4 regions of the Pantoea sp. GW821-FHT03E06 genome follow, and region 4 is predicted to be linked to each of the others. Evidence: riboswitches for the same ligand, from Rfam matches in the RefSeq annotation. Region 4 holds a riboswitch; each other region holds the start of a gene.
What was found. A riboswitch is a leader RNA that binds a small molecule or an ion and turns the genes downstream of it on or off. The one in region 4 is predicted to bind thiamine pyrophosphate.

Region 1: it holds a riboswitch for thiamine pyrophosphate, as region 4 does, so the genes downstream of both, thiM (hydroxyethylthiazole kinase) here and thiB (thiamine ABC transporter substrate binding subunit) in region 4, are expected to answer to the same signal.
Region 2: it holds a riboswitch for thiamine pyrophosphate, as region 4 does, so the genes downstream of both, thiC (phosphomethylpyrimidine synthase ThiC) here and thiB (thiamine ABC transporter substrate binding subunit) in region 4, are expected to answer to the same signal.
Region 3: it holds a riboswitch for thiamine pyrophosphate, as region 4 does, so the genes downstream of both, AC07WB_RS22005 (FAD-dependent oxidoreductase) here and thiB (thiamine ABC transporter substrate binding subunit) in region 4, are expected to answer to the same signal.

The regions. Positions count from the first base shown of each region.
Region 1 is NZ_JBWKUG010000001.1:2,743,413-2,751,311, forward strand. It holds gene AC07WB_RS12825 (mannitol dehydrogenase family protein) at 1-131, shown strand, start outside; gene AC07WB_RS12830 (GntR family transcriptional regulator) at 230-916, shown strand; gene fbaB (class I fructose-bisphosphate aldolase) at 1,007-2,059, opposite strand; gene thiD (bifunctional hydroxymethylpyrimidine kinase/phosphomethylpyrimidine kinase) at 2,207-3,007, opposite strand; gene thiM (hydroxyethylthiazole kinase) at 3,004-3,789, opposite strand; TPP riboswitch at 3,823-3,918, opposite strand; gene AC07WB_RS12850 (hypothetical protein) at 4,154-4,357, shown strand; gene ahpF (alkyl hydroperoxide reductase subunit F) at 4,426-5,994, opposite strand; gene ahpC (alkyl hydroperoxide reductase subunit C) at 6,066-6,629, opposite strand; gene AC07WB_RS12865 (GNAT family N-acetyltransferase) at 6,944-7,396, shown strand; gene apbC (iron-sulfur cluster carrier protein ApbC) at 7,393-7,899, opposite strand, start outside.
Region 2 is NZ_JBWKUG010000001.1:259,407-267,305, reverse strand. It holds gene hemE (uroporphyrinogen decarboxylase) at 1-703, opposite strand, end outside; gene nudC (NAD(+) diphosphatase) at 743-1,516, opposite strand; gene rsd (sigma D regulator) at 1,605-2,111, shown strand; TPP riboswitch at 2,350-2,450, shown strand; gene thiC (phosphomethylpyrimidine synthase ThiC) at 2,540-4,462, shown strand; gene thiE (thiamine phosphate synthase) at 4,459-5,106, shown strand; gene AC07WB_RS01200 (aminotransferase-like domain-containing protein) at 5,261-6,715, opposite strand; gene AC07WB_RS01195 (DUF1127 domain-containing protein) at 6,891-7,079, shown strand; gene rpoC (DNA-directed RNA polymerase subunit beta') at 7,146-7,899, opposite strand, start outside.
Region 3 is NZ_JBWKUG010000002.1:542,304-550,202, reverse strand. It holds gene AC07WB_RS22030 (ABC transporter permease) at 1-440, shown strand, start outside; gene AC07WB_RS22025 (ROK family protein) at 437-1,372, shown strand; gene AC07WB_RS22020 (MFS transporter) at 1,570-2,802, shown strand; gene AC07WB_RS22015 (MFS transporter) at 3,252-4,562, shown strand; gene AC07WB_RS22010 (6,7-dimethyl-8-ribityllumazine synthase) at 4,660-5,097, opposite strand; TPP riboswitch at 5,390-5,509, shown strand; gene AC07WB_RS22005 (FAD-dependent oxidoreductase) at 5,638-6,582, shown strand; gene thiS (sulfur carrier protein ThiS) at 6,566-6,763, shown strand; gene AC07WB_RS21995 (thiazole synthase) at 6,767-7,525, shown strand; gene AC07WB_RS21990 (HesA/MoeB/ThiF family protein) at 7,537-7,899, shown strand, end outside.
Region 4 is NZ_JBWKUG010000001.1:714,794-722,692, forward strand. It holds gene polB (DNA polymerase II) at 1-662, opposite strand, end outside; gene AC07WB_RS03240 (DedA family protein) at 828-1,592, shown strand; gene thiQ (thiamine ABC transporter ATP-binding protein ThiQ) at 1,589-2,290, opposite strand; gene thiP (thiamine/thiamine pyrophosphate ABC transporter permease ThiP) at 2,274-3,860, opposite strand; gene thiB (thiamine ABC transporter substrate binding subunit) at 3,860-4,846, opposite strand; TPP riboswitch at 4,894-4,986, opposite strand; gene sgrR (HTH-type transcriptional regulator SgrR) at 5,099-6,760, opposite strand; gene AC07WB_RS03265 (MFS transporter) at 7,016-7,899, shown strand, end outside.

The sequences.
Region 1 (7,899 bases), 2.0 Mb from region 4:
GGCTGAAGGCGGTGTTCGGCGACGATCTGCTGCAGCACACCGCCTTTGTCACCCGTGTGACCGAGCTCTATCAGCAGTTAGTGAATCAGGGCGCGCGCGCCACGGTGCATGCCCTTGTCACACAAGGCTAAGCGCCTTCATAAATGAGTAGCGCAGACGCAGCGTGCTGATTAGACTGAACCTTTCTCATCGGGCTGGCACATGCCAGCCGTAATACGGATATTGCTGCATGTCGACTGCCTATACCATAACCACCAGCGAACCGGTAAATCAGCAGATCTATCGTTACCTGCGTAAAGATATCGTGACCTGTGTCATTCATCCGGGCTCGCTGCTGTCGGAGAAGGAAGTGTCGGCGCGCTTTAACGTTTCCCGTCAGCCGGTACGAGAAGCTTTTATTAAACTGGCCGAAGCTGGATTGGTACAGGTTTTACCGCAGCGCGGCACTTTCGTGCGCAAGATTTCCGCTCAGCGCGTGGCCGACGGCCGTTTTATCCGTGAAGCGGTAGAGATTGCTGTCGTCCGCCGCGCCGCGCAGGAGATTGATGCAGCGGGACTGATGGCGCTGGAGCACAATCTGCAGCTGCAGCGTTTGGCCGCTGAACGGCATGACAGTCAGGCTTTTTTAGCGCTGGACGATGAGTTCCATCGCTTAATTGCCGAAGGGATCCATTGCCTGCTGGCATGGGAAACGGTGGAAAATATTAAAGCCACCATGGATCGCGTACGCTTTCTGACGCTGAGTGAAGTCTCACCGCCGGAACGGTTGATTCAGCAGCACGAAGATATTTTCAATGCGTTGAAAGCGCATGATGTTGAAGCCGCTGAAAGCGCGATGCGCCGCCATTTACAGGAAATGATTTTGACCATCACGCCCATCGCCGAGCGCAACAGCGAGTGGTTTGAGGCGCCTTAATGCTAAGAGGTCGCCATGAATGGCGACCCTACGATATGCATAATATTCAATGTGTTGTAGGGTCAGCATTTATGCTGACCTTTCACGCAATCACGCAATCGACACATCTTTCGACAAATAGACATCTTGCACCGCATTAATCAACTGCACGCCCTCTTTCAGCGACTTCTTAAACGCTTTACGGCCAAGGATCAGCCCCATACCGCCCGCACGCTTATTGATCACCGCCGTACGCACCGATTCAGCGATATCGGTTTCACCGGCAGAAGCACCGCCTGAGTTAATCAAACCTGCGCGCCCCATATAGCAGTTCGCCAACTGATAACGTACCAAATCAATCGGATTTTCCGTGGTCAGTTTGCTGTACACGCGCTCATCGGTGTGACCAAATTTCACGGCGTTATAGCCACCATTATTCTCAGCCATCTTCTGCTTAACGATATCCGCACCGATGGTGGCCGCCAGATGATTGGCCTGGCCGGTCAGATCGGCGCTGGCGTGATAATCTACCCCCTCCTTCTTGAATGCATCATTACGCAGATAGGCCCACAGTACCGTTACCATTCCCAGCTCGTGTGCGCGTTCAAACGCCGCAGAGATCTCTTCAATCTGCCGACGTGATTGTTCAGAGCCAAAATAGATGGTGGCGCCAACGGCTACCGCACCTAAATTAAACGCCTGCTCCACGCTGGCATACAGCGTTTGGTCGTATTGCGTTGGATAGCTCAGGGTTTCGTTATGGTTCAGCTTCACCATAAACGGGATACGGTGCGCGTAGCGACGCGAAACCGAAGCCAAAACGCCATATGTGGACGCCACGCAGTTGCAACCGGCTTCAATCGCCAGTTCAACGATGTTTTTCGGATCGAAATAGGCAGGATTGGCAGCAAACGATGCGCCCGCCGAGTGCTCCACGCCCTGATCGACCGGTAGAATGGATAAATAGCCGGTGCCCGCCAGACGTCCGGTGTTGTACAGGGTTTGCATGTTGCGTAATACGGTAGGAGAACGATTGTTGTCGATCATCACACGATCAACATAATCCGCGCCGGGTAAATAGAGGCTGTCCGCTGGAATGGTCATGCAGCGATGTTGAAGAAGGCTATCCGCCTCTTTGCCCAATAACTGTACGATGTCCGTCATGTTCGCTCCTGATAAATGGCTGGATTGGAACCGACACCTGTCGATTCCCCCCCAACAGCCTGGACCGGAATGCCGCAGGCTGGCAAATTGCTGACTCCATTTTTCAGACGGATTCGCAGTGAAAAAGCGGCAATCTGGCGTTACGCCCTACCACCACTGATGGAAATGGTGCACTGGCCCAATGCCTTTGCCCACTTCCAGCGAATCGGCATGCAGCAGCGCCTGCTGCAGCCAGGCTTTGGCTTCAGCCACCGTCGCCGCCCAATCATTATGCCGTGGCCGCAGTGCGGCCAGCGCCGCTGAGAGTGAACAACCGGTGCCGTGCGTGTGTTGGGTATTGACGCGCGGCGCGGTAAAACGCTGGCGTCCCGCGCGGGTGATCAGCCAATCCGGGCTCTCGGCATCACTAAGATGTCCCCCTTTCATCAGCACCGCCTCACAGCCAAGATCCAGCAGCGCATCGCCCTGCTGCAGCATGGTTTTTTCATCCTGCGCCATAGCGCACCCCAACAGTGCTGCGGCTTCCGGCAGGTTCGGCGTGATCAACGAGACCTGCGGTAGCAGCAGTTCGCGTACGCTGGCTACCGCATCCGGCGACAGCAGCGCATCGCCACTTTTGGCAATCATTACCGTATCCAGCACCACAAACGGCAGGCTGGCGCGTTTCAGCCGCTCGGCCACCACTTCAACGATCGCCGTTTCTGCCAACATGCCGATCTTTGCGCTATCAATGCGCACATCGTCCAGCACCGAATCGAGCTGCGCGGCAACAAAATCGGGTTCGATACGATAAACCGACTGCACGCCGCAGGTATTCTGCGCCACCAGCGCAGTGATGACGCTGGTGCCATACGCGCCCAGCGCGGAGAAGGCTTTCAAATCGGCCTGGATACCGGCGCCGCCACTTGGATCGGTACCGGCGATGGTTAATGCGTTGATGCGTTTCATACTGTCATCTCCAGCGTCCAGAGCGCATCAAGAAAAGCCGACGCAAAACTGCCCGGCCCCTCGACTTGACGCGCCGTGATTTCACCGGCTAGCGACATCACACGACAGGCAGCGGCCACATGCAGCAGACGCTCGCCCGGTAAGCTGGTGAAAGCCGCCACCACCGCCGACAACGCGCAACCGGTGCCGACCACCCGCGTCATCAGCGGACTCCCGCCGGGGATCGCCAACGTTTGAGTGCCATCGGTAACGTAATCCACTTCGCCGGTTACGGCGACGACAGTGTCATAGTCACGCGCCAGCTGTTGCGCAGCGCTCAGCGCGGCATCGGCCTGATGCAGACTATCCACGCCACGACCGCCCGTTGCCTGATTAGCCAGGGCGAGAATTTCTGAAGCGTTACCACGAATCGCCGCCGGATGCAGACCAAGCAGCTGCTGGCAGAATTCGGTGCGCAGAGTTAATGCGCCGACCGCAACTGGATCCAGCGTCCACGGCGTGCCGGCTTTTTGCGCGGCCTGCACCGCCGCTAACATCGCGTCTCGACGATCGCGCGTTAGCGTGCCGACGTTTATCAATAACGCATCGGCAAACCCGGCAAACTGCGCGGCCTCTTCAGCATCAATCACCATCGCCGGAGAAGCGTGCAGCGCCAGCAATACATTGGCGGTAAAGGTTTGCACCACGTCGTTGGTCATACAGTGCACCAGTGGCGCTTGCTGTCGCAGGAGGAGCAAGGATTGCGCGAGTTGCGCAGTGGAGAGAAGGTTAGGCTGTGTCATAAAGCTCCCAACCGGCGATCAAGAAGGCGAATGCGGTCAGGCATCTGACTTCCCTACGCTGGCATTATCCAGATCAGGTCAGCGGGTGTATCTCAGCCCTGTGTTACAGGGGCACCCCGAGTCATAGCATGAATGTATTGCTTCATGCCGCAGACAGGATAATGGCAGCATCAGAGCTTGTAAATCAGTGAATGCCTCGTTCATTCATCCTGAGCAAACGAGGACGTTCCACGCCGCACCACCTTAAAATCGAGACCTGTCTGAATAACGCTTGATAAATATCAAGCCCATCTCGCTTGAAAATCGGCCTAATGGCATCCCGGATTTAAAGACAGACACCGCCCACCCCAATCCGGTAGCGATAATGAAATTAAAATTCTTCAGCTTTATTCCGCATGCACATCGATGGCGCAACGTCCAAATATCCCGTAAAGGCGCAATTTCGCCAGCGGGTCGCCACTATTTTTCTACTCATGTAGAAGCACAATGCAAAAGCTGCGGTGAACGACTGCATAAAGTCTATTACCGCGATATCAGCGATGCCGAAGCAAAACGCTGGTTAGGCTAAGGACGTATAAAGATAAAAAAAAGCCCCGCAACACAGGTTACGGGGCTATTGCGTGGCTATCGCAAAAATTATTCAGCCGGTTTAGTACGAATCAGATAATCAAAGGCGCTGAGTGAGGCTTTCGCACCTTCACCGCTGGCGATGATGATCTGCTTATATGGCACCGTGGTGCAGTCGCCGGCGGCGAATACGCCTTTCAGGCTGGTTTCGCACTTGGCATCAATAATGATTTCGCCCATTTTAGTGCGCTCAACCGCACCTTCCAGCCAGGTGGTGTTTGGCAGCAGGCCAATTTGCACGAAGATACCGCTCAGCGCGATTTCATGGCTGGTTTGGTTATTACGATCGATGTAGGTCAGGCTGGTAACCTTACTACCGTCACCTTTCACTTCCGTGGTCTGCGCATTCAGAATTACGTCGACGTTTTTCAGGCTGCGCAGTTTGTCCTGCAGCACTTTATCGGCGCGCATTTCGCTGGCAAATTCCAGCAGCGTGACGTGCTCAACAATGCCGGCCAGATCGATCGCCGCTTCAACTCCTGAGTTACCGCCGCCGATCACCGCCGTGCGTTTACCTTTGAACAGCGGACCGTCGCAGTGCGGGCAATAGGTGACGCCCTTGGTGCGATACTGCTCTTCGCCCGGTACGCCCATGTTGCGCCAGCGCGCCCCGGTGGCAATGATAATGCTGCGAGATTTCAGTACCGCGCCGGATGCGGTTTCAATCGCGTGCAGACCGCCCTCTTTCGCCGCAGGAATCAGCTTAATGGCGCTCTGGGTATCAATCACATCCACGTCGTAATCATCAACGTGAGCGCGCAATGAACCAGCCAGCTTGGCGCCTTCGGTTTTCGGCACGGAGATGTAGTTTTCAATGTCGACGGTGTCGAGCACCTGGCCACCAAAGCGTTCGCCCATCAGGCCAGTACGAATACCTTTACGTGCCGAGTAGATGGCCGCTGCTGCGCCCGCTGGGCCGCTGCCGACGATCAGCACTTCATAGGCATCACGTTTGTTCAGCTCTTCCGCCGCGCGTTTATCGGCGTTGGTGTCCACTTTACCGACGATTTCCGCCAGGCTCAGACGGCCCTGACCGAACTCTTTGCCATTCAGAAATACCGCTGGCACGCCCATCACGTTGCGTTCGGTGATTTCGTTCTGGAACATACCGCCATCAATCGCGGTATGGCTGATGCGCGGATTCAGTACCGCCATCAGGTTCAGCGCCTGTACCACGTCAGGACAGTTGTGGCACGACAGTGAATAATAGGTTTCGAAATGGAAGTCACCTTCCAGCGCTACCACTTGATCCAGCAGGCTCTGCGCTTCTTTCGAAGGGTGTCCACCGGTTTGCAGCAGGGCTAAAACCAGTGAAGTGAATTCATGGCCCATTGGCGAACCGGCAAAGCGCGGACCGCTCTGGCTGCCTGGGTTAGTAATCAGGAAAGAGGGTTTACGCACCGGACGATCGTTCTCTTCACGGAAGCTGACTTTATCTGACAAGCTCGCGATATCGACCAGCAGAGTACGGATCTCTGCCGATTTAACGCCATCATCCAATGTGGCAATCAACTCAACCGGTTTCGTTAATTTCTCAAGGTAAGCCTTGAGCTGGGTTTTTAAATTGGTGTCGAGCATAGTGAGTTCCTGTCATGAAAATCGGGTGCCGTAGCACCCGATAGAGAAAGATCGAATGGCGTGATGTTGGCTTAGATTTTGCCAACCAGGTCCAGTGATGGAGCCAGCGTTGCTTCGCCTTCTTTCCATTTTGCCGGGCAAACTTCGCCTGGGTGAGAAGCCACGTACTGTGCTGCTTTCACTTTGCGGATCAGGTCAGATGCATCACGGCCAATGCCTTCTGCAGTGATTTCGATCGCCTGAATGATGCCTTCCGGGTCAACGATGAAGGTACCGCGGTCTGCCAGACCTTCGTCTTCACGCATGATTTCGAAGTTACGGGTCAGCGCGCCAGTTGGGTCACCGATCATCGCGTATTTGATTTTTGCGATGGTGTCAGAAGAACCGTGCCAGGCTTTGTGGGTAAAGTGCGTGTCGGTAGAAACAGAGTAGATATCTACGCCCAGTTTCTGGAACTCTTCATGATGGTCTGCAACGTCACCCAGTTCGGTTGGGCATACGAAGGTGAAGTCAGCCGGGTAGAAGAAGAAAACACTCCATTTACCTTCAACGTCTTTCTCGGTGACTTCGATGAATTCGCCGTTTTTGAACGCTGCGTTTTTAAATGGTTTGATCTTGGTATTAATGATGGACATGGTGACCTCCGTTAAAAGATGTGATGCAAGTTACAGAATTTTCGGGCCAACTTCTAATATGCAGACGTTATCAATCAGATAACCAAAAGCTATCAAAGCGCCGACGCCAGATTTCATGCGGCTCGCGCGGGCATTCTACACAAAAAAGCCGTTGTTCTGACAGGCTTTATCTTTTCGGCGTGAAACTGCTACTTTTGACTGATGGCTTAATCATTAACTGGTCGCCATGAATGGCGCCCCTACATTTGACCCGTGAGGATTTCGTAGGGTGCGCATTTATGCGCACCTGCAAATCACGAGAATGGAGTTGTTGAGTGCAAATACGTTCTTTTGAAGAAGCCGATCGCCCTTTTCTGCGCACGCTATATCTGGCCGCGCGTCGCCATAACTGGACGTGGCTGGCTGGCGATGATTGGCAATTAGAAGATTTTGATGCGGTGATTTTGGGTGAAACCGTATTGGTGGCCGAACTGGACGGGCATCGCGTGGGGTTTGCGGCGGTGCTGGATAACGACAACTTCCTGCATAGCCTGTATGTCGATCCGGATGCGCAAGGGCGAGGCGTTGGCAGCGCATTACTGCAAAAAGTACAGTCGCGATTTAGCTCAACGGGCGCGCTGAAATGCCTGCAACAGAATCAGGTAGCATTGGATTTTTATCTCAAACACGGCTGGCGGCGTGAAGCGGTTGGCGAAAGTGAGCAGGGAAAATATGTGCTGATGCATTTTCCGCTGGCGGCTCGCGCCAGCGAAAGTGGACGGCGTTAAACCGCGCGGAAAGCAATATCGCCCGGGATGATTTCACCCTGCCAATAGAGCTGCGCCGCGACGCGTCCTGCCAGCTGGCGATACAGCGCGGTAAAATCACTGTCAGGACGACGCACCACGGTTGGTTCACCATCATCCAGATCTTCACGCAGCGTAATGTGCAGCGGCAGCTGTGCCAGCAGGCGGGTGTGGTAATCCTCCACCAGCTTCTGCGCGCCGCCGCTGCCGAAAATCGGTTCGTGGTGGCCACATTGGCTACAGATGTGCATGCTCATGTTCTCGACCACGCCCAGTACCGGTACGCTCACTTTCTCAAACATCACCATGCCTTTGCGTGCATCGATTAACGCGATGTCCTGCGGCGTCGTCACCACTAACGCGCCGGTCACCGGCACGTTCTGCGCCAGCGTGAGCTGAATATCGCCGGTGCCTGGCGGCATATCGAGAATCAAATAGTCGAGATCCGGCCACATGGTTTCGTTCAGCAGCTGCATCAAGGCTTT
Region 2 (7,899 bases), 460 kb from region 4:
GCACGCTATCGACGATTTTGTGCATGTAGTACAGCGAGAATTCGCGATAGTCGCGACCAGTCAGTACGCCGCCCCAGGTATCGAACACCATGATTGACTGCGCGCCGGCTTTGATCTGCGCATTCAGATAAAGAATGACGCTGTCCGCCAGCTTATCCAGCAACTTGTGCAGCGTTTGTGGATCGGCGTACATCATCTTTTTGATTTTCGTGAAGGCTTTGCTGCTGCCGCCTTCCACCATATAGGTTGCCAGCGTCCATGGGCTACCTGAGAAGCCAATCAGCGGCACTTCGCCTTTCAGATTGTGACGAATCGTACGCACCGCGTTCATCACATAGCCGAGCTCTTGCTCAGGATCCGGTACCGGCAGCTTGTCGACATCGGCGCGACAGGTGATCGGATGGGAGAAACGGGGGCCTTCGCCAGTTTCAAAGTAAAGCCCAAGTCCCATCGCATCGGGAATGGTGAGGATATCGCTGAAGAGGATCGCCGCGTCCAGCGCATAGCGACGCAGCGGCTGCAGCGTAACTTCACATGCCAGCTCAGCGTTCTTACACAGTGACATAAAATCACCGGCTTCAGCGCGCGTGGCTTTGTACTCCGGTAAATAACGCCCGGCTTGTCGCATCATCCATACCGGCGTGACATCTACCGGTTGACGTAACAGGGCGCGCAGATAACGATCGTTCTTCAGTTCACTCATAATAGGCTCTCTCATGCTAAGGCCGGCAGTGTAGCATTTTCACGCCGCGCTGGCGCGACACAGGGCAACGGTATCTTCGATCAGGCGACGCGCAACCGTGCCTGGCGGCGGCAACAGTGGCAAATCGTCATAGCGATACCAACCGGCATCGAGCAACTCTTTGCCGTCGTGCTGCAAGTCACCGCCAGCGTATTCGGCCATATACGCCATCATCAGTGAATGCGGGAACGGCCACGGCTGCGAAGTAACGTAGCGCACGTTTTTCACCCGCACGTTGCTCTCTTCCATCACTTCACGCGCCACCGCTTGTTCTAAGGTTTCGCCCACTTCGACGAAGCCCGCCAGCACGGTGTAAATGTTGTTGCGATGACGGGCATGATTGGCAAGCAGAATCTCATCGCCACGGCGAATGGCCACAATAATGCACGGCGCAATTTGCGGGTAATAGCGCTCGCGGCAGTGATGACACAGACAAGCGAACTCGCGCTTGCTGATATGCATTTCATGGCCGCAATAGCCGCACCAGCGATGCGATCGATAGAACTCCGCCAGCTGCACGCCGCGCCCGGCGATCTGGAACAGACCGACATCTTGATCAATCAGTTGGCGGACCGAGCCCATGCTGTCTGGACGCGCTTCCCGCACGAGCCAGACGTTTTCGCCCTGCCATTCGCCAATCAAAATGCCGTGGCTGCCACTGAGTCCAAAATCGGTGGATAAGCCATGCGGCAGTTCGCCCTGCGGTAACCAAAGTTTTTGCTCATGGCTGACAATCCACCATCCAGCGTCTAAGCTTGAGATCTCACGTTGCATCTTAATCGTTGTCCTTAGCGTTAAACCGCACGCTGAAACTCTAATATTAAGTGTGTAATAAACAACTATAACCTACCTGGAGCCCCATATGCTTAACCAGTTAGATGACCTGACAAAGCGTGTCGGCGGCGGAAATGAATTGGTTGATTCATGGTTGCGCGCCCGTCGACAGCTGCTTGTCACGTACTACGAGCTTATTGGCCTGAAGCCACAAAAAGATGCGTTAACCGCGCTGGATGAACAAGCGCTGGATGCATTTTGCCACAATCTGGTGGATTACCTTTCTACCGGTCATTTTAGCGTGTATGAACACATTATTAGTGAGATGCAGGGTGATAACCCCTTAATGGCTGCCGCGCAAATTTATCCGGCACTTGAGGCGAACACTGACCGCATCATGCAGCTCTACGACAGTCATTTGCAGCAAGCGATTAACGACGATAACTGTGTCGATTTTCAGCAGGCGCTGTCCGAAGTCGGCGAAGTGCTGGAATCGCGCTTCACGCTGGAAGATAAGCTGGTACAACTCGCCTGGGATAACCAGCTGGCGCATCTACCGGTTGCCAATGACAGCGTCATCGCCCGCCCGGCCTGAATGCCCGCAGTTGTAAAAAACTTGTTATTCGAGAAAAGCCCTCTTATGCTAAATGGGCTTTTTTTATGAGCCTCTTCCAGAAAAATGAAGAGTCAGGTTTTGCGATATAAGCGTAGCGTGCGCAGCCAGTTTGCACTCGGACAGCGCGCAGGGACCGGAGCGTACACGAAGTACGTGACGGCCACGAGCACTGCCCAGGTGCAAAATGGCAAGCAAAGTAGCTTATATCGTAAAACCCAACACCTTGTCGGAGTGCCCTTAGGGGCTGAGACCGTTAATTCGGGATCCGCGGAACCTGATCAGGTTAGTACCTGCGAAGGGAACAAGAGTAGATATCATCAGCACGATGTCGGCTTATGCCGTTATCGTATCTGTTACTCCTTCCGAACTCTGGGCAAGCAACTTCCAACTTTTATAGGAAATTTGCTATGTCTGCTAAAACCTCTCGTCGTGAACAACGTGCTCAGGCGCAGGAATTTATCGATTCCCTCCAGGGAACCGCTTTTCCGAACTCAAAACGCATCTGGATCACCGGCAGCCGCGCGGATATTCGCGTGCCCATGCGTGAGATTCAACTGAGCCCAACGCACACCGGCGGCAGTAAAGACGATCCACAGTATGAGCCGAATGAACCGGTGCCGGTATACGACACGGCCGGTGCTTATGGCGATCCTGAAGCCACGATCAATGTGCATCAGGGGCTCACCAGGCTGCGCACCAACTGGATCGAAGCGCGCGGCGACAGCGAAACCATTCACCAGCTGAGTTCCCGTTACACCCAACAGCGTCTGGCAGATGAAGGCCTGGATCATTTGCGTTTTGAGCATCTGCCACAGCCGCGCCGCGCCAAAGTGGGTCGCTGCGTTACCCAACTGCACTATGCACGTCAGGGCATCATCACGCCGGAGATGGAGTTTATTGCGCTGCGTGAAAACATGGGCCGCGAGCGTATTCGTGGTGAAGTGCTGCTTCAGCAGCATCCCGGTCACAGCTTTGGCGCCAACCAGCCGGAAAATATCACCGCGGAGTTTGTCCGTCAGGAAGTGGCCAGCGGCCGCGCCATCATCCCTGCTAACATCAACCATCCCGAATCCGAACCGATGATCATTGGTCGCAACTTTCTGGTGAAGGTGAATGCCAATATCGGCAACTCGGCGGTCAGTTCTTCGATTGAAGAAGAAGTGGAGAAACTGGTGTGGTCAACGCGCTGGGGGGCAGATACCGTGATGGATCTCTCTACCGGACGTTATATCCATGAAACGCGCGAATGGATTCTGCGTAACAGCCCCGTGCCGATTGGTACGGTGCCGATTTATCAGGCGCTGGAAAAGGTGAACGGTATTGCCGAAGACCTCAACTGGGAAATATTCCGCGACACGCTACTGGAACAGGCGGAGCAAGGCGTCGATTACTTCACTATCCACGCTGGCGTGCTGTTGCGCTATGTACCCATGACGGCTAAACGACTCACCGGCATTGTGTCACGCGGCGGATCAATCATGGCGAAATGGTGCCTGTCGCACCATACCGAAAGCTTCCTGTATCTCCACTTCCGCGAGATTTGTGAGATCTGTGCTGCCTACGATGTGGCATTGTCTTTGGGCGACGGCCTGCGTCCGGGCTCAATTCAGGATGCCAACGACGAGGCGCAATTTGCCGAGCTGCATACGCTAGGCGAACTGACGAAAATTGCCTGGGAATATGATGTGCAGGTGATGATTGAAGGTCCGGGCCATGTGCCGATGCAGATGATTCGCCGCAATATGACCGAGCAGCTGGAGCACTGCCACGAAGCCCCTTTTTATACGCTCGGTCCACTCACTACCGATATCGCACCCGGCTACGACCACTTCACTTCCGGCATCGGCGCGGCAATGATTGGCTGGTTTGGCTGCGCCATGCTGTGTTACGTGACGCCCAAAGAGCACCTCGGTTTACCGCATAAAGAGGATGTGAAGCAGGGGCTGATCACCTACAAGATCGCCGCACACGCTGCGGATCTGGCGAAAGGCCATCCGGGCGCGCAGATTCGCGATAATGCGATGTCCAAAGCACGTTTTGAATTCCGCTGGGAAGATCAGTTCAACCTGGCACTTGATCCGCATACCGCTCGCGCCTACCACGACGAAACCTTGCCGCAAGAATCGGGAAAAGTGGCGCACTTCTGCTCGATGTGCGGCCCCAAATTCTGCTCGATGAAAATTACCCAGGAAGTCCGCGAATTTGCCGCCCGTCAACAGGTTGAAGCTCAGACCATCGAGGTGGGCATGGCGCAAATGTCGGATGCCTTCCGCAATCGTGGCGGCGAGTTGTATCACGCTGCCGATACCCTAAAAGAGGAAAAAGTATGACTGACGCCTTTCCTGCCACCGCCCCAAAACTGGGGCTGTATCCAGTAGTTGATAGCGTGGAGTGGATCGCGCGCCTGCTGGAAGCCGGTGTGCGCACTATCCAGCTACGCATTAAAGATTGCGAGGATCATGAAGTTGAAGATGCAGTGCGCGAGGCGATTGCACTTGGCAAGCAGTATCGCGCACGCCTGTTCATCAATGATTACTGGCGCTTAGCGATCAAATATCATGCTTATGGCGTACATCTTGGTCAGGAAGACCTCGATGTTGCCGATCTGGCGGCCATTCGTCAGGCTGGATTGCGCTTAGGTTTATCGACGCATGATGATAACGAGCTGGATCGCGCACTCGCGCTGCGCCCTTCTTACATTGCGCTCGGACATATCTATCCCACGCAAACCAAAGACATGCCATCAGCCCCGCAGGGCGTGGTGGAATTGAAACGCCATCTGGCACGTTTGCAGGACATGCCAACCGTGGCAATCGGCGGTATTTCACTGGCGCGCGTACCTGAAGTGCTGGCAACGGGCGTCGGAAGTATTGCCGTAGTGAGCGCAATTACCCAAGCGCCAGACTGGCGTGCGGCAACGCAGGAACTGCTGGCATTGGTGGAATCTGGAATCCAGCCCGCAGAAGAGATGTAAGGTGTTGTGAGTAAGAGTAATAAGCTGGAATGCATTATGCATTCGCTGGATGTCGCATCTGGTGCCATTTCGCAACCACGTTAAAGTGTGCCTGCCCGCTGTCGCTTGCAGCGGGCCAGGGCTGGTCCTAACCTCTCCCAGCCCTGCCTTTCTTTTAAACAGTCAGGGAGGAGGTATGCACAGTTTCTATATTACAGGCCAACATGGCACGCTCCACTGCTGCACCGAGCTGGGCTATCGCCTGCTCTGTATGCTCATTCATTGGCAATCCGTAATTCAGGCGCAGGCAATTGCGATATTTTCCCGAGGCCGAAAACAGCGATCCTACCGCAACCTGGATATTCAGCTCCCGCAATTCGGTATTCAACCTGACCGCGTCAAACGCTTCTGGCAGCTCGATCCACATCAGGAAACTGCCCTGTGGCCGCGACACACAAATACCGCACGGGAAATAGTGGCGTACCCAGCAGTTAAAGGTTTCGTAGTTGCGCTGATAAACCTGGCGCATACGACGCAGATGCGGCAGATAATGGCCAAGGCGAATAAACTCTGCCACCGCATGCTGCGGCTGCGTCGCCGTGGAACCAGTACTGATGTATTTCATATGCAGTACGCGATCGCGATAGCGTCCCGGAGCGACCCAGCCGACGCGCAGTCCCGGAGCCAGTGTTTTAGAGAAAGAACTGCACAGCAACACCCGCCCATCACTATCCAGCGATTTAATCGTAACCGGGCGCGGATATTCCCATGCCAGCTCACCATAGACATCGTCTTCAATAATCGCCGCATCGAAACGCTGCGCCAGCGTCAGCAGCGCGCGCTTGCGGGGCTCAGGCATAATAAATCCCAGTGGATTATTGCAGTTCGGCACGACAACCACCGCTTTAATCGGCCACTGCTCAAAGGCGAGTTCCAGTGCTTCCAGGCTAATGCCCGTCACCGAATCCGTGGGGATCTCAATGGCGCGAATGCCAAAGCCGCGCAGCGTCTGCATGGTGCCGTGAAAAGTGGGCGATTCGACGGCAATGATGTCGCCCGGCTGACATATCGCGCGAATGGAAATCGACAGTGCTTCGTGGCAGCCAGTGGTGATAACAATATCGTCCGCCGTGAGCTGACAACCACTGTCGATCGTCAGCCGTGCGACCTGTTCGCGCAATGCCGCCACGCCCAGCAAGCTGTCGTAGTTGAGTTGATCAACATCCTGCTTTTGCGCCATGCGGCTCTGTATTTTCCACAGCGGTTTCAACGTTGGCTGGGTCAAATCGGGCATGCCGCTGCCGAGCTGCAACACATCGCTGTTAGTGCGGCTACTTAGCAACTCCAGCACCGATTCCCACTGAGTGATTTCAACCGGTCGCTGTGCTGGTCGGGTGAGTGCAGGTACGGGCGGCGTGGCTTTGCGCGTTGCGACGAAATATCCGGAACGTGGCTGCGGCACAATCAGCTGCTTCTCTTCAAGCAAATGATAAGCCTGCTGCACGGTACTGATACTTACGCCGTGCTCCAGACTAAGCGTGCGTACCGATGGTAATCTCTCGCCGCTGCGGAACAGCCCTTGTTCAATCCTATCCGACAGCAAACATGCTAAATGTTGGTAGCGCGTCATCGTATGCCTCATCCCGCCGTTAATTACAGCAAACCGGTACAGATACCCTGTATTATTACCATTCAGATCGTCACAATTGCAATCTGTATGTTAAAGATAAGTGATTTTTGCATCTGTATCATTTTGTGCAGGAATTGGACAATGCATCTCAGGCAACCTACTGAGGGCAATGACTATGGAATTCGACCAAAATCGCGCAGCTAAACCTTTTAATGTGACGTTATTGGATATCTTTCGCGGTGCCGTGCGCATGGTGAAAAACTGGAAAGCTCGGCGTGAAACGCATCGCATCCTTTCACAGCTGAGTGACAACCAGCTTCGCGACATCGGGCTGACACGCGACGAAGTCTGCCGCAAGTTTTAACTGCATTGAGACGAAAAAAAACCCTGCCGAGGCAGGGTTTTTTATTGGTCAGCTTAAGCAGACGACTTACTCGTCGTCGCTTCCGCCCAGACCGGCGTTCAGCAATTCCGCCAGGCTAGCAGAGGCTTCATCCGCAGTAACCTGCGGTGCAACCGGAGCTTCACCCGCAGAGCGGCGACGCATACGATCCTGATGATAAGCATAACCGGTACCGGCTGGAATCAGACGACCCACGATCACGTTCTCTTTCAGGCCGCGCAGTTCGTCGCGCTTGCCTGCTACTGCGGCTTCGGTCAGGACACGTGTGGTCTCCTGGAACGATGCTGCAGAGATGAACGATTCAGTTGCCAGTGACGCTTTGGTGATACCCAGCAGATCGCGCATGAACGTCGCGCCGATTTTGCCATTCGCTTCAAGTTCACGGTTAGAGATCTTGATGCGAGAGTATTCAGCCTGCTCACCTTCCAGGAAGTCGGTGCTTCCCACGCTCGAGATGGTTGCTTTACGCAGCATCTGACGAACGATGACTTCAATGTGCTTATCGTTAATCTTAACGCCTTGCAGACGGTAAACTTCCTGCACTTCGTTCGTGATGTAACGGGTCACAGCATGGACGCCACGCAGACGCAGGATGTCGTGCGGAGACTCTGGGCCGTCAGATACGACGTCACCACGTTCTACGCGCTCACCTTCGAATACGTTAAGCTGACGCCATTTTGGAATCATCTCTTCGTACGGATCGCTACCATCAACCGGCGTAATTACCAGACGACGCTTACCTTTGGTCTCTTTACCGAAGGAGATGATACCGCTGATCTCC
Region 3 (7,899 bases), on a different contig from region 4:
TTGTTAGCGTGCTGGGGGAAGGCCTTACTAATATGTTGATCGCTATCTCGCTCTTCTCCATACCGGTCTATGCGCGCCTGAGCCGCAATTTAACGCTCGGATTGAAAAATATGGAGTATATCGAAGCGGCACATATGCTCGGCGTGCGCTATCCGCGCATCATCACTCACTATATTCTGCGCAATTCGATTGGGCCGCTGATCGTGCAATCAACCCTAACGGCCGGCGCGGTAGTGCTCTCTGCCGCCAGCCTCTCTTTTCTTGGCTTAGGCGTGCAGCCGCCCATGCCGGAGTGGGGCACGATGATGAGCGACGGGCGCAACTTCCTTGGCCTGAATATCTATGTGTCACTCTTCCCTGGATTGGCGATTTTGATTACCGTGCTGGGCTTCAATGTCCTTGGCGACGGCTTGCGTGATGTGATGGATAAACGTTTATGAGTAAACCTGCAGTTATTTGCCTCGATTTGGGCGGTTCATTTATCAAGTTAGGCGTGATGGATGCGCAAAATGCATTAACGATTCTCGATCAGCAGAATATCCCGGCGACCAGTTGGACGGCGTTCACCACGCTGGTCAGCCACATGATTGCCCAACATCAGGCGCATTTTACTGCTGATAGTCCGGTGGCGATTTCCACCGCCGGCATTGTGGCGCCGGACACCGGGGAGATGTTTGCCAGCAATATTCCTGCTTTTCATCAGCGCAGATTGGCCAACGAATTATCAGCGATCTTGCAGCGACGGGTGATTGTGCACAACGACGCCGATTGCTTCACGCTGGCGGAGGCGCTAACGGGAGCCGGGCAAGCACACAAGGTGGTGTTTGGTGCCATCCTCGGTTCAGGTGTTGGCGGTGGATTAGTTGCGGATGGTCGTATCATCACTGGCCAAAATGGTTTGACCGGGGAATGGGGGCATGGGCCGATCACACTCACTGAAGTGGAGATTGATGGTGAAACGCTGCGCCTGCCGCGCCTGAGCTGCCCGTGCGGACAAAAAGGCTGCCTCGACAGTTACGGAGGCGCGCGCGGCCTGGAAAATCTGCATCAGACATTGCATAGCAGCACAGCGAGCAGCATTGATATTATCAAGCGCTGGCAGCAGCAGGACAGGCAGGCGCAGCAAACCCTGCAGGCGTGGTTACAGCTGGTTGGCCAGCCGCTGGCGTACACCATTAACATTACCGGCGCATCACGCGTGGTGGTGGGCGGCGGGCTGGCTTCTGTGGTGCCGTTAATCGAGGCGTTAGATCAGGCGGTGCAGGGTTATGTGTTGCGCAGTACGCGCCAGCGTTTAGTGGTTCCTGGAGCGTTCGCGCATCATGGCGGCATGATGGGCGCCGCGCTGTTGGCCCGACAACGTCATGGATAATGTTACCCGGTGCGCATAAATGCGCACCCTACGTCGTAGCGTCGCCATTCATAGCGACCAATGCGGCAGCGTTACCCCAGCCATTAACACATAATTGCGCTATCATATGCCGCTTACTTAACTCAGTTACGACGATGGTTGCTGTTCAATGCACCCACGATGCTGGCTGAGTTCTTCACCTGTGGTTCGGAAAACTCATGTCATCAATACAACCTCAACTTACTCAGCTGCTGAGCGAGGCATCGCTGCCGCGCAAAAGCGTGCTGAAAGCGCTGTTCGCGCTGGGTACCGGTGGCTTTGCCATTGGGACCGGCGAATTCGTGATTATGGGCCTGCTGCCCGATGCAGCAAAAGGCCTCAACGTGTCGATCCCTTCCGCCGGGCATCTGATCAGTATTTATGCTCTCGGCGTGGTAATTGGCGCGCCGCTGCTGGCCGTTTTGGGTGCGCGTGCCTCACGTCGTAATTTTCTGATGACGTTAATGGGCCTGTTTGCCGCCGGAAATTTGCTGAGCGCGGTGGCACCTGGCTACTACTCGATGCTGTTGGCGCGTTTTCTTGCCGGTTTTCCGCATGGCACTTTCTTTGGCGTGGCTGCGCTGGTAGCGGCCGGTTTGGTCGAGCGCAGAAAGCGTGCGCAAGCGGTATCGATGGTGCTATTTGGTTTGACCATTGCTAATTTGCTGGGCGTTCCGGCGGTCACTGCCATCGGTCAATGGTTTGGCTGGCGAGATGCCTTTGCCATTGTGGGTGGTCTGGCGCTGGTCACGTTGCTTTTGGTGTGGCTGTGGGTACCCAACGTAGCGGGTGATAAAAATGCCAGCCCGCTGCGTGAGTTGTCAGCGCTAACGCGCAAGCAGGTGCTGCTCACACTGGCGATTGGTGCAGTAGGCAGCGGCGGATTGTTCTCGGTGTTTAGCTACGTCAAACCCACTATGACCGAACTGGCACAGATGCCGGTGAGCTGGATTCCTGCCGTGTTGGCGCTATTTGGTTTAGGCATGATTATCGGCAATATTGCGGGTGGTCGTCTGGCCGATCGCGGTATTGAAAAGACGATTCGTATTTTGCTGGTGTGGTCGTTTCTGGTGCTTAGCGCCTTTGTGTTTGCTGCACATTATGCCCTGGCGGGTGCAATCAACGTGATGCTGGTTGGCACCATGGTCGCGCTGGCGGCTGTGCTGCAAATTCGGTTGATGGATGTGGCGGGAGATGCACAAACCATGGCGGCAGCGATGAACCACTCGGCATTTAATCTGGCCAATGCGTTAGGTGCGTGGCTAGGTGGCGTCACGATCTCAGCAGGTTTAGGCTGGCAGTCAACCGGTTGGGTGGGCGCGATTCTGGCGGTGCTAGGTCTGTTGATTCATGGTGTTGCGGTACGTGATGCGCGGCGGAAATCCATCACCTTTGCCCACGATAATCATTAACATCATAGGGTCGCCATGAATGGCGACCCTACTGTTTTGTAGGGTGCGCATTCATGCGCACCTGGTTAAATCATGAAAGCTTCTGCTACAAAAACGTTACAAATATCCTATTAGTCTCCCTCCGAATGTGGGAGATATGCCAGCCCGAACGATGCGAATTACTGCTCCCACCCTGGACAAATAACTACCAGACCTGTCTTGGGGTTCTGCGTTGCGCTGCTAAAAAAATAGAAAAAATTAATGGTTCTATAAGGGCGAGTACGTATTATTTCTATAAATACCAATACGATGCTTTTATAGTCACGCCAATTTGCTCGCACGATCACAGCGTAAGTAACACAATTTCTTAACATTAATTGCAGTGATTAAGATCGCAATAATTATTCCCATACTCTCTTTAATAGAAAGCCTTGAACCTAAGCAACCCGGCTTAACATGGAGAGGGCAGCATGCAAGAAAAAATCCCCGGAACGCGTTGGTATCGCGTTATCGCCCCCATTCTCATTACCTGCATCGTCTCATTCATGGATCGCGTCAACATCAGCTTTGCGCTGCCTGGCGGCATGGATCAAGATCTGGCGATCAGCAGTCAAATGGCGGGTGTGGTAAGTGGCATCTTCTTTATCGGCTACCTGTTCCTGCAAGTGCCAGGTGGACGTATCGCCGTAAATGGCAGCGGTAAACGTTTTATTGCGTGGTCGCTGGCAGCATGGATGGTGGTGTCTATCGCCACCGGCTTTGTTACCAACCATTATCAGCTGCTGGCGCTGCGTTTCGTGCTGGGTATCTCGGAAGGTGGCATGTTACCGGTAGTGTTAACCATGGTCAGCAATTGGTTTCCAGAAAAGGAGCTGGGACGCGCTAATGCTTTTGTAATGATGTTTGCGCCGTTGGGCGGCATGTTTACCGCACCGATCTCCGGCTACATCATTAACGTGCTGGACTGGCGCTGGTTGTTCATTATTGAAGGTCTGCTTTCTGCCGCTGTACTGCTGGTGTGGTGGCTGGTAATCGCCGATCGTCCAGAAGAGGCGCGCTGGTTACCCGCACGTGAAAAGGCGTATTTGCTGCGCGAACTGGCGCGTGAAAAGGCGCAACATCGCCAAAAAGCACCGCTTAGTAAAGCCCCGTTAAAAGCGGTGTTCCGTAATTCAGGTTTGATGAAGCTCGTGGCGCTTAACTTCTTCTACCAAACTGGCGATTACGGTTACACGCTGTGGCTGCCGAGTATCCTGAAAAATCTCACCGGCACCAACATGGCGGGCGTCGGCCTGCTGGCCGCCATTCCGTTTGTGGCGACAGTGCTCGGTATCTATGCGATTTCCTGGCTGAGCGATCGCACCGGTAAGCGACGTTTGTGGGTAATGGTCTCGCTGTTCTGCTTCGCTGCTGCCTTGCTGGCTTCGGTGGTGCTGCATGAGAACGTGGTTGCCGCCTATATCGCGCTGGTGGTATGCGGCTTCTTCCTGAAAGCAGCGACCAGTCCGTTCTGGTCTATTCCCGGACGTATCGCTGCGCCGGAAGTGGCGGGTAGCGCACGCGGCGTGATTAATGGGCTTGGCAATCTGGGGGGATTCTGTGGGCCGTACTTAGTTGGCATCATGACGCTGCTCTATAGCCAAAACGTGGCAATCTGCTGGCTGGCGGGTTCGCTGGTGATTGCGGGGATCTTTACGCTGTTGTTGCCAAAAGAGTGTGATATTAACCCTTCAGAACCGCGCAGACATATGAAGGACGATCGTTTGATGAGTGCCAAATAGTGAAGCTGGCAAGGTTGGCACTATTCTGAATATGAACAATAGAAAGTCAGAATAAATAAAAAGGGAATGCCTGATAAGGTGTTCCCTTTTTAACGTTTCAATCAATCGACAGATTATGAATAGCCAGCACAGCACGTGCGGCTTCTTTGCCTTTCTTGATGAAATGCTCGGTGTAGAAGTTTTCGATGACGTCTACCGGTTGGAAGTTATGCGGTGTCAATGAAACGGAAAACACCGGTACGTTAGTGGTGAGCTGCACATTCATCAGGCCATCAACCACCGCTGCTGCAACGAAATCATGGCGATAGATGCCGCCATCCACCACCAGCGCCGCGCAGACAATTGCATCGTATTTGCCGGTTTCAGCCAAACGCTTAGCCAACAGCGGCATTTCAAATGCGCCAGGCACTTCCAGCACTTTTAATTCCGCGGCAATAGATTGATCGGCTAATTCTTTTTCGAAACCTACCAGGGCATTATGGACAATTTCTTTGTGCCATCCGGCTTTAATAAATGCAATTTTAATAGTGTTCATGGTTATTTCGACATCACCTGTAATTTGTTCTTGCTCATAAAATAATGTGTTTGTATACCATATGTTACGTTTGTAATCTACCGACGCAAAACCCGTCATACTTCGAGTTGCAGGAAGGCGGCAAGTGGGTTCATCCCCAGGAGCATACTGAAGTATGTGACTGGGGTGGACACGCGCAGCCAACGCACCTGCAGCTCGAAGTATGATGGGTTTAAGTATGGAGAAGACAATTTAACCACACCCTTAATGCAGTTATTCCGCGCTTGACGGCGACCATCGCCTGCAATACAAATAGACGCGTCGGGGGAGTCTCGCCACAGAGACTGAGAGGCTAATAGCGCACTGCGCGGCTTAGCGACCCTTTGAACCTGACCCAGTTGATACTGGCGTAGGAAGACTGACAGTCTGTTAGCTTGGCTGTCTGGCGCTAAGGCAAGCTCGATCGTGGCGCCATTTCCCTTCACCTGTATCTGCGGGTCTCAGTCAACACTGAGAGGCCGATGTGAATTTCCCCTTTTTGAACATCATGGAACCTGCGCTGTGAGCCGCTGGAGCGTGCTAGGCTGCGGCGTGGCCGGCTTGTGCGTGGCAACATTATTGGCAGAGCGCGGCGAAGACGTTGAGGTGATCGACGATGCATCGCGGCGCCCGGCATCGTGGTATGCCGGCGGCATGCTGGCGCCCTGGTGTGAAGCCGAAAGCGCGCCGCGTGAGGTGATAACCCTTGGACAGCACGCCGCCGCGTGGTGGCAACAGCGCGTCAGCAGCGTTGCACATCAGGGAACGCTGGTGGTGGCGCCGCCGCGCGACAGCCAGGAGCTTAACCGCTTTGCCCGCATGACCGAGCAGCATCAATGGGTTGAACCTGGTGCGATTGAACCGGCGCTGGAAGGGCGCTTTGCGCGCGGTCTGTTTTTCGCTCGGGAAGCGCACCTCGACCCGCGCCTGGCGCTGCAGGAAGTGCGTGAGAAGCTGATTGCGCGCGGCGTAGCCTTCAACTCGCATGCGCCGAGCGGCCAGATTATCGATTGCCGTGGCATTCATGCCGCGCCCGAATTGCCGCGCCTGCGCGCCGTGCGCGGCGAGATGCTGATTCTGCACAGCGATGAGGTGCAGTTCTCCCGTCCGATTCGCCTGCTACATCCGCGTTTTCCCTGCTATCTGGTGCCGCGTCGCGGCGGGCATTTTATGCTCGGCGCTACCATGATTGAGAGCGATGACGCCAGCCCAATCAGCGCCCGCGCCATGATGGAGTTACTCAGTGCCGCTTACGCCATTCATCCGGCGCTGGCGGAGGCGCGGGTAATTGAGAGCGGCAGCGGGCTGCGTCCGGCCTATCCGGCCAATCTGCCGGATATTCACTATCAAAATCACACCTTCTATCTCAACGGCATGTATCGCCACGGTTTTCTGCTGGCACCGATGCTGGCTGAACAGCTGATGCAGCGCCTATCTGGAGAGCAATCTTATGATTATTCAGCTTAACGGGCGCGCTATCAGCACCGAAGCAAAAAGCCTGAGCGAACTGCTGATCGAGCAGCAAATTGATGTGGCCTGCGTCGCTACCGCCTTTAATGGCACCTTTGTGCCCAAAAGCCACTACGACACGCAGCTGCTGGATGAAGGTTGCCAGCTCGAAGTCTTGTCACCGATGCAGGGAGGCTAAACGATGTTTTACGATGTTGACCCACAATCGCGCTTCCTGCTCGGCACCGCCGGATATCCTTCGCCCGCCATTTTGCAGCAGGCGATTGCCGCGTCTGGCACTGAAATCATCACCGTTAGCCTGCGGCGTGAAGGTGCTGCGGGCGCGGCATTTCGTGAACTGCTGACCGGACTCAACATTCGCGTGTTACCGAATACCGCCGGCTGTCACACGGTGAAAGAGGCGGTCACCACCGCGCATATGGCGCGAGAATTGTTTAATACCGCGTGGATCAAACTGGAAGTGATTGGCCACGCCGACACGCTGCAGCCCGATCCGTTCGCGCTGGTGGAAGCGGCGCGCATTCTCAGCGAAGACGGGTTCAAGGTGTTTCCCTACACCACTGAAGATCTGATCGTTGGCGAAAAACTGCTGGCGGCAGGCTGCGAGCTGCTGATGCCGTGGGGCGCGCCGATCGGTTCCGGCCAGGGACTGCGCAATATCGACGGCCTGCGCGCGATGCGTGCCTGGTTTAGCGATGTGCCGCTGATCATTGATGCCGGCATTGGCGCGCCGTCACAGGCGGCGCAGGCGATGGAAATGGGCTTCGATGGCATCCTGCTGAATACCGCCGTCGCCAAAGCGGGCGATCCGATCGAGATGGCAAACGCATTTCGTCTGGCAATAGAAGCCGGACAGGCGGCCCGTCGCGCCGGATTAATGGAAAAGCGTAATATGGCGAGTGCTTCCACGCCCATCTTTGGCCTGGCAAATCTCAACTGATGGGCGGCGATATGGAACGCTATCAACGCCAGATGATGCTGCCGGAAGTGGGTGAAGACGGGCAGCGCAAACTGCGCAACGCGCGCGTAGTGGTGGTGGGTGCCGGTGGGTTAAGCGCGACGCTGCTGCCGCAGCTGGTGGGCGCGGGCGTCGGCCATATTCGGCTCTATGACGACGATGAAGTGGCGCTGCATAACCTGCATCGGCAAACGCTGTTTACGCTGCAGGATATCGGCCAGCCCAAGGTGCTCAGCGCTCAGCAGGCTTTGCAGCAGCGTAATCCCGAGGTGCAGATCGACGCGCTGCAGCAGTCGCTGAGCGCCAGCAATATGCAGCAGGCGCTGGCGCAGTGCGATCTAGTGATCGACGCCGCC
Region 4 (7,899 bases):
ACGTCTGGTTCATGTTGCTCAAACCACGCGTTGAGCTGCTCCAGCAGCTGCGGGCGGCTTTCAACATAGATGAGTTCAAAATCGAGGGTGCTGGCGTCACCGTTAGCGGGGCCGAGCATGTAGACCTGACGCTGGCCACAGCCTTCCAGGCCAATACAGTAAAGCTCGCCGTGCTGGGTAGTTTCGATATCCAGCGACACCCATTTTAGCTGCGGACGGTAATCCGGGTGCGGCTTCAAGCGCGCGTTGACCACGCTGTCGCCGCGCGTTTCACCGCTAAACCATACCGGCGCGGTAATAAAGCGCTCCATCAAATAGCGTTCGGGCGGACGAATATCCGCTTCGTAAACGGGAATGCCGTTCTCGCGCAGGCGTTTTTCCAGATTCTGCAGTTGGCGGTTGCTGCGGCAATAGAGGCCAAACACCGGGCGGCGGCGAAAATCCTTCAGCTCCAATGTTTGCAGGCGCGTATGGCGCTCGTCGTGCAGTAGCGCCTCAGTTTGCGCGCGAAACTCCTCAGGAATAAACGCCACCGATTCCTGGGCAGGCAGTACCAGCCGCTGAGGGCCGCTGTCGGTTGCCAGCCATAGCACCACTTCGCTGCCGGTCGGCGTATCTCGCCAATGTCGGGTAAGCAGAAAACCTGCGCGCGGATCGGTCACGTTAACTCCTGAGAATGAATTAGGCTCAGTATAACATGGATGTTTATACAGTGTCTCGGCGGGTGAAATTGTCACCACTTTGTCAACATCGTTCTACAATTCTTGCCTTGACGCTGGCGCACGCGCTCTGGACAATCCAGCCTCTATATTCCGCAGAGGATATTTATGGAAGCCTGGATTCAACACCTGTTTTCGCAATCGCTGGAGTACGCGCTGATCGCCGTAGCGCTGGTGACCTTTCTTGAGTCGCTGGCCTTCGTGGGATTGCTGTTGCCGGGCACGGTATTAATGGCCAGCCTTGGGGCGCTGGTTGGCAGTGGACAAATTGGTCTTTACCCCGCGTGGGCGGCCGGATTCGTGGGTTGTTTAATCGGCGACTGGGTCTCTTACGGCATCGGCTGGAAGTTTCAGGGCCCGCTGCATCGCTGGAAATATCTGAAAAAGTACAAGGGATTGCTGGATAAAACTGAGCATGCGCTGCATGAACACAGCATGTTCACAATTTTGGTGGGGCGCTTTGTGGGTCCGACGCGCCCGCTGATTCCGCTGGCAGCTGGCATGCTGGAGTTGCCGGTGCGCAAGTTTCTGCCGCCTAATATCATCGGCTGCATTCTTTGGCCGCCCGCCTACTTGATGCCGGGCATTTTAGCGGGTGTGGCGATTGATGTACCGCAGGCCGCGCAGGGCGGCAGCTTTAAATGGCTGCTGTTGCTGGTGGCGCTGCTGGTATGGATCGGTGGCTGGCTACTGTGGCGCTGGTGGCGTAGCGGGAAAACCGTCGATTGGGCAACGAAGTATCTGCCGACTGCGCGTCTGCGCTGGCTGGCACCTTTAGCGGCGGCGATTGGAGTGGGCGCGTTTATCGCTATCCAGTTCCATCCGATGATGCCGATCTTCCGCCAGCTGCTGTGGAAAGTCTTCTTCGCTTAACGCGCTTGCACGCCAAGGATGGCGGCTGCCTCACTTTCGCCTCGCATCAAACTCTCCGTGCTGCCATCCCAGTAGATGCGCCCATCGACAATCACCAAACTGCGCGGCGCAATCTGCTGGGCATCTTCCAGGCTATGCGACACCATGAGCAGCGTGATATTGCGCGTTTCGCACACCGAACGCACCAGCTGTAACATTTCGCCGCGCAGCGCCGGATCGAGCGCCGAAAACGGCTCATCCAGTAGCAAAATAGGCTGATTACGTAGCAGGCAACGCGCCAGCGCCACGCGCTGGCGCTGGCCACCCGAAAGTTGGCCCGGCAAGCGCGTCAGCATCTCCTGCAAGCCGGTTTGTTCGGCAATGTCAGTGACTTGCTGCTGCTGCGCGCGCGTGAGTTTCAAGCCCGGATGTAAACCCAGCGCCATGTTTTGCTGCACCGTCAGGTGCGGAAAGAGGTTGTTCTCCTGGAATAGCATCGAAACAGGCCGCGCCGACGGCACGCTCTGAGTATGATCAACGCCGTTCATCACCAGCGAACCCTGGTTTACCGCTAAAAAGCCGCCAAGCAAACTCAGCAAGGTGCTTTTCCCTGCGCCGCTCGGGCCAAGGATCGCCAGGCGTTCACCGGCCTGTGCCGCGAAAGTGAAGCGCATCGGCAGATGCTGATAAAGGTAAGTGAGGTTATTCAGTGTCAGCATGGCGGCCCGGTAATTTTTCCATCAGCGTAAAGAGGAGCAAGCAGAGTAGTAGCAGCAGCAGTGCGGTGACGGCACCGTCCGCGCCACGATAGGCACCGATCTGCTGGAACAGGTAGAAGGGCAGCGTGCGGAAATCGGCGCTGCCAAACAGCGCGACCACGCCGAAATCGCCGATCGACAGCACGCAGGCAAATGCCAGCGCCTGTGCAATTGGACGTTTCAGCGCGCGCAGCTCAATCAGCCGCAGGCGGTTAAAACCTGAGATGCCAAGTGAAGCGCAGAGCTGGCCGTAACGGGCGCTGATGTCGCGCATCGGGTTCTCCAGCACTTTCATCGCGTAGGGAATGGCGATCAGCGCGTTAGTGAAAATCACCAAACCATCGGCGCGCTGCGGCAGGCCAACGGTGGCATTAAACAGCAGGAAAAAACCGCTCGCCAGCACAATGCCCGGCATCGCCAGAATTAGCATGCCGCTGAGTTCCATGGCCTGAGCGGAAAACATGCGCTGGCGCTGACGCAGTTCGCGGCTGCTCCACAGTAGCATCATGGTCAGCACCACACACAGCACGCCGGCACCGAGAGCGATGCGCAGTGAAGTCAATGTGGCTTGCCATAGCGCGGATTGTTGCAGCGCACCGGCCACGCCGCCGCGCAGGCCATCCACCACGACCGCAGCCAGTGGTGGTAGCAACAGGATTAATGCCGACATGATCAACAGCGTGTCGCCAACGCGCGCAGGCCATGAATCCTGCGGATCGCGCCAGCCGCGAATGTTCTGGCTGCCGGTAGGAATGGCTTTGCTAAAGCGCTGGCTAAGCAGTACCAGCAGTAAACAGCAGCCGAGCTGTAACAGCGCCAGCAGCGCCGCGCGCGCCGGATCGTAATCAAAATTCAGCGCCTGATAGATCGCCAGTTCCAGTGTGGTAGCCTGCGGCCCGCCGCCCAGCGCCAGCACGGTGGCAAAGCTGGCAAAGCACAGCATAAAGATTAGCGCCGCAGTCGGCAGAATCTGGCGGCGCAGCCACGGCCACTCCAGCAGACGAAACAGATTCCAGCCGCGCAGGCCGAGCTGCGCGGCCAATTGCCGCTGCTCGCCGGGAATGTTCTCCAGCGCCTGCAGCAGCAGACGCGTTGCCAGCGGCAAATTAAAGAAGACGTGCGCCAGCAAAATGCCCTGCAGGCCGTACGGCGAAAAGTGGTAGTCAAAGCCGATGGCCGCGCACCATTGCGCCAGCCAGCCGCTGCGGCCATACACGCTCAGCAGGCCGAATACCGCCACCAGCACCGGCAGCACCAGCGTCATGGCGCACAGGCGCAGCAGCAGAGTGCGGCCAGGAAAACGGCGGCGATAGAGCGCGCGTGCCAGCAGGATAGCAGGCAGCACCGACAGCAGCGCCGAAAGTAGCGCCTGTTCAAAGGAAAACGCCAGCACATGATGCAGATAGCTGTCATCAAGCAACGCGCGCCAGTCAGTAGCCGGTGCGACCATCACCAGCGCACCAAAGGCCAACAGCGCCACCGCGCACAGCAACAGCGCGGTGATGCTGCCTGGAATTAACCAACCGGGCATTAGCGGCTAACTGCGCGTTGCCAGGCGCTAATCCACGCGGCGCGATGATCGGCTACTTCCGCTGGCGTGAATTGCAGAGCTTTATTTGGCACCTGCAACGCGTGATAACCCGCTGGCAAATCGCTTTTGATCACCGGGTACATCCAGTTACCGCTGGGAATGGTCTGCTGGAAGGCTGGAGAAACCATAAACTGCATGAACTGCTGCGCCAGCTTTGGCTGCTTGCTGCTGGCGAGCTGCGCGGCAACCTCCACCTGCAAATAGTGGCCTTCGCTAAATTCTGCCGCGGCGTAGTTCTCTTTCTTCTCTTCGATGATGTGGTAGGCCGGAGAGGTGGTGTAGCTCAACACCAGATCGCCTTCGCCTTTCAGGAACAGACCGTAAGCTTCACTCCAGCCTTTGGTGACGGTGACGGTTTTTTGCGCCAGCTTCTGCCAGGCATCTGGCGCATTATCGCCATAGACCTTCTGCATCCACAGCAGCAGACCAAGGCCAGGCGTGCTGGTGCGCGGATCTTCATAAATCACGCGCCATTTCTCCGGGCTCTCGACCAGTTCTTTCAGGCTTTTGGGCGGGTTCTTCAGCTTGTTTTTATCGTAGACGAAGGCGAAGTAGCCATAATCGAATGGGATGAAAGTCTCGTTGTGCCAGCCATCCGGCAGCTGCAAAGCCTGGGTATCGACGCTGCTTTTGGCAAACAGGCCGGTTTTCTCTGCCGCCTGCACCAGATTGTTATCGAGGCCCAGCACCACATCGGCTTTGCTGTTTTTGCCTTCCATACGCACGCGATTAAGCAGCGATACGCCATCTTCCAGCGCCACGTAATTCAGCTCGCAACCACACTGCGCTTCAAAGGCTTTTTTTACCGCCGGACCGGGGCCCCAATCGGCAGAGAATGAATCGTAGGTGTAAACGGTCAGAACCGGTTTGGCAGCCAAAGCCGGTGCAGCAACCAACAGCATCACAGGCAGAACTTTGTTTAACACTTTGCGCTCCTTGAGGAGAAGATAAGGTTGAGTCGCAAAGGATCTGAGGAGTGAGGCATCTCAAATCCCTACGCCGGTATTAGCCGGATCAGGTTCGACGGGTCTATCTCAGCCAAATTAAGGCACCCCGTTGAGAACGGCACATTCTAGACATTTAAATGACAGCGCGAAAGGTTCACCGGTTGGAAGTTTGGTGCCACGCTTCCCGGTGCGCATGAATGCGCACCCTACCAAACCGCGCCGGCGCGGTGGTCACAGCTCCGGAGGCGCAAACCAGGCGGATTTGAAGTCAAACCAGCCGAGGGTATTCAGCCGTACGCCGCGCATGCTGCGTTGACCTTCCAGCAGCAGCCAGTGGTGGAACAGCGGATGCAAATAATCGCTATCAATTAACTGCTTGCTCCATTCTGCCAGCGCTAAATCTTTCTGACGCCAGCGCGCTGCGTCGGCTTGCCAGTCAATCGGAATGCAGTGATGCATCAGCGGCAGTTCATACAGCTGAGCGAACAGCGCATACTCGAGCGGCAGGGTAAAGTTGACGCTGCCGAGCCAGATATCACTCTCGCCCGCGCCCTCAAACCACGCTTCATAACTCACCTCACGCGTAATCAACTCGACGCCTTCCAGCGCCAGCAGCGGACGCAGCGCGTTAGCGATACCCTCATGCTCAACATGATGGCTGTACCAGCTGAGGGTTAATTGTGTGAGTCCTTCCGGCTTGTCGGCAGGCGTGAGGTCGCGGCGATGATGCCAGCGCGGCAACAGGCCATACGCCGGAAACCAGTAGCGCTGATAACCTACACCCGCATGGTTAAGCAGGGCGATAGGATTGAACAGATAGCTCACCCAGCGGCGAAAATGGGCATTTTGTCCGAGGGTGGAGCGCTGATCGAACAGCAGAAAATAGCAGCCTTCTTCTAAACGACTCTCTTCTGATTTCTCATCAGCGGTTTCGCCCTGCAGTTTTACCCCAGCGTACACTAGCTCATCGCTGATCTCGGGCAGTACCCAAATCGACACATCATCAATCAAGGCACGATAGCCAAAGTAATCATCGAAGGCGGCGATTTTTAGCTGCGTTTGCTGGTTACGCACCACGCTGTACGGACCGGTGCCAATCGGTTGGCGAGCAAAGTGGCGTAACGTCGGCCACTCGCGCGGCAGAATCATTGCGCTGACGCTCGCCAGCAGCCAGGGCAACCAGTCATCCGGCTGGCTCAAATAGATATCCAGCGTCCAGGGGGCGGGCGAATGCAGCTTTTCGATATGGGAAAACAGCGGCTGGCTGCGCACGCGTTCCAGCGAGGTAATGATATCCTCCATTTCCAGTTCGCGACCATGATGAAAGCGAATCGCCGGGCGCAGGAAAAAGCGCCAGTGCAGGGGGGAGGTTTGCTGCCAATGGTGCGCGATATCGGGTTCGATTTCCCCCTTTTCCTCATTTATGCGCATCAGGCCGTTGAAGATTTGCCGTGCCAGGTGAGTTTCTGAGCGGCGTAGCGGTGAACCGGGCAGCAGATTGGGCAACGGGCGATAATAGAGCACGCGCAGGATATGCTTGCCCTGGCGGAAGCTGCGGCCTAAATGTGCCGCGATCATCTGGCGCACCTGATTTTTGTCGCCGACCAACTGCACCAGCTGCTCAATGCGATCCTGATCCAGCAGATCTTCAGCACGCTGCTGCTGCAGCGCTAAACCGGTGTAACAGAAACTCAGCGTTGAACGCTTGCCACGCCCCGCTTCCGCCTGCCAAATCAGCCAGCCTTCATGCTGCATGGCGTTAAGCAGATTACGCATATGGCGGCGTGAGCAATGCAGCAGATCGGCCAGATCGCTTAACGTAGTTTCCTGATCCTGCCCCTGACAGCTTTGCCATAAGCGGATAAATTGCTGTTGCAGACGTGAAGAGGACATAAAAGGGGAACTCCTTCTCAGAATCGCTCATTTTTTCCTGCCTCATATTAGAGGCATACTGCCCGGCAATGGAAGAGCGGGAGGCATTCAGCAATGAATGGCGCTCTGCCAGCGGTTCCGCCGACGTGGAACCTCTTTCTGAGTAGGGTGCATTTTCACCGCCAGCAGCGCTTTATCTGCTGGCTTTTTTCGTTTTGCTGTAGGATCTTCTACCCTCATTTCTCTACCTGTTTTTTTCCGCAAAGGGATTTCGGCATGAAATCGCTGTTAACGCGTCAACGTCGCATCAATCCGGTCTATCTCTCGTTTATGGCGGTGTCATTTATGACCGGCGTCGCCGGTGCGCTGCAGGCACCGACGTTAAGTCTGTTTCTGACGCGTGAAGTGCAGGTGAGCCCGTTTTGGGTTGGCTTGTTCTTTACCATCAATGCGATAGCGGGGATTGCCATCAGCCTGCTCATGGCCAAGCGCTCTGATAATCGGGGCGATCGTCGCAACCTGATTCTATTCTGCTGTCTGATGGCGACGCTTAATGCGCTGCTATTTGCTTTCAATCGCCACTATTTAACCCTTGTCACGCTGGGCGTGTTCTTATCTGCACTTGCCAGCGTTTCCATTCCGCAGGTGTTTGCGCTCGCGCGTGAATATGCCGATCAGTCAGCGCGTGAAGTGGTGATGTTTAGCTCGGTGATGCGCGCGCAGCTATCGCTGGCGTGGGTGATCGGCCCGCCCTTATCGTTTGCACTGGCGCTTAATTACGGCTTTGTGACGCTGTTTTGCGTCGCGGCGGGGATTTTTCTGCTGAGCATGCTACTGATCTGGCGCACCTTGCCGTCGGTGCCACGCGTGGTGGCTTCACCCGAAGAAGTGTTAACGCAGCTGAGCCCGTGGAAAGAGAGTCAGGTGCGGCTGCTGTTTATCGCTTCGGTGACTATGTGGACATGCAACACCATGTATATCATTGATATGCCGCTGTATATCAGTACCACGCTTGGCCTGCCGGAGAAGCTAGCAGGGTTACTGATGGGCACCGCCGCCGGGCTGGAAATTCCGATCATGCTGGTGGCCGGGCATTACGCGCGTCGTATCGGCAAACGGATGCTGATGTTGTTGGCGCTGGTGGCAGCGATTGTATTTTA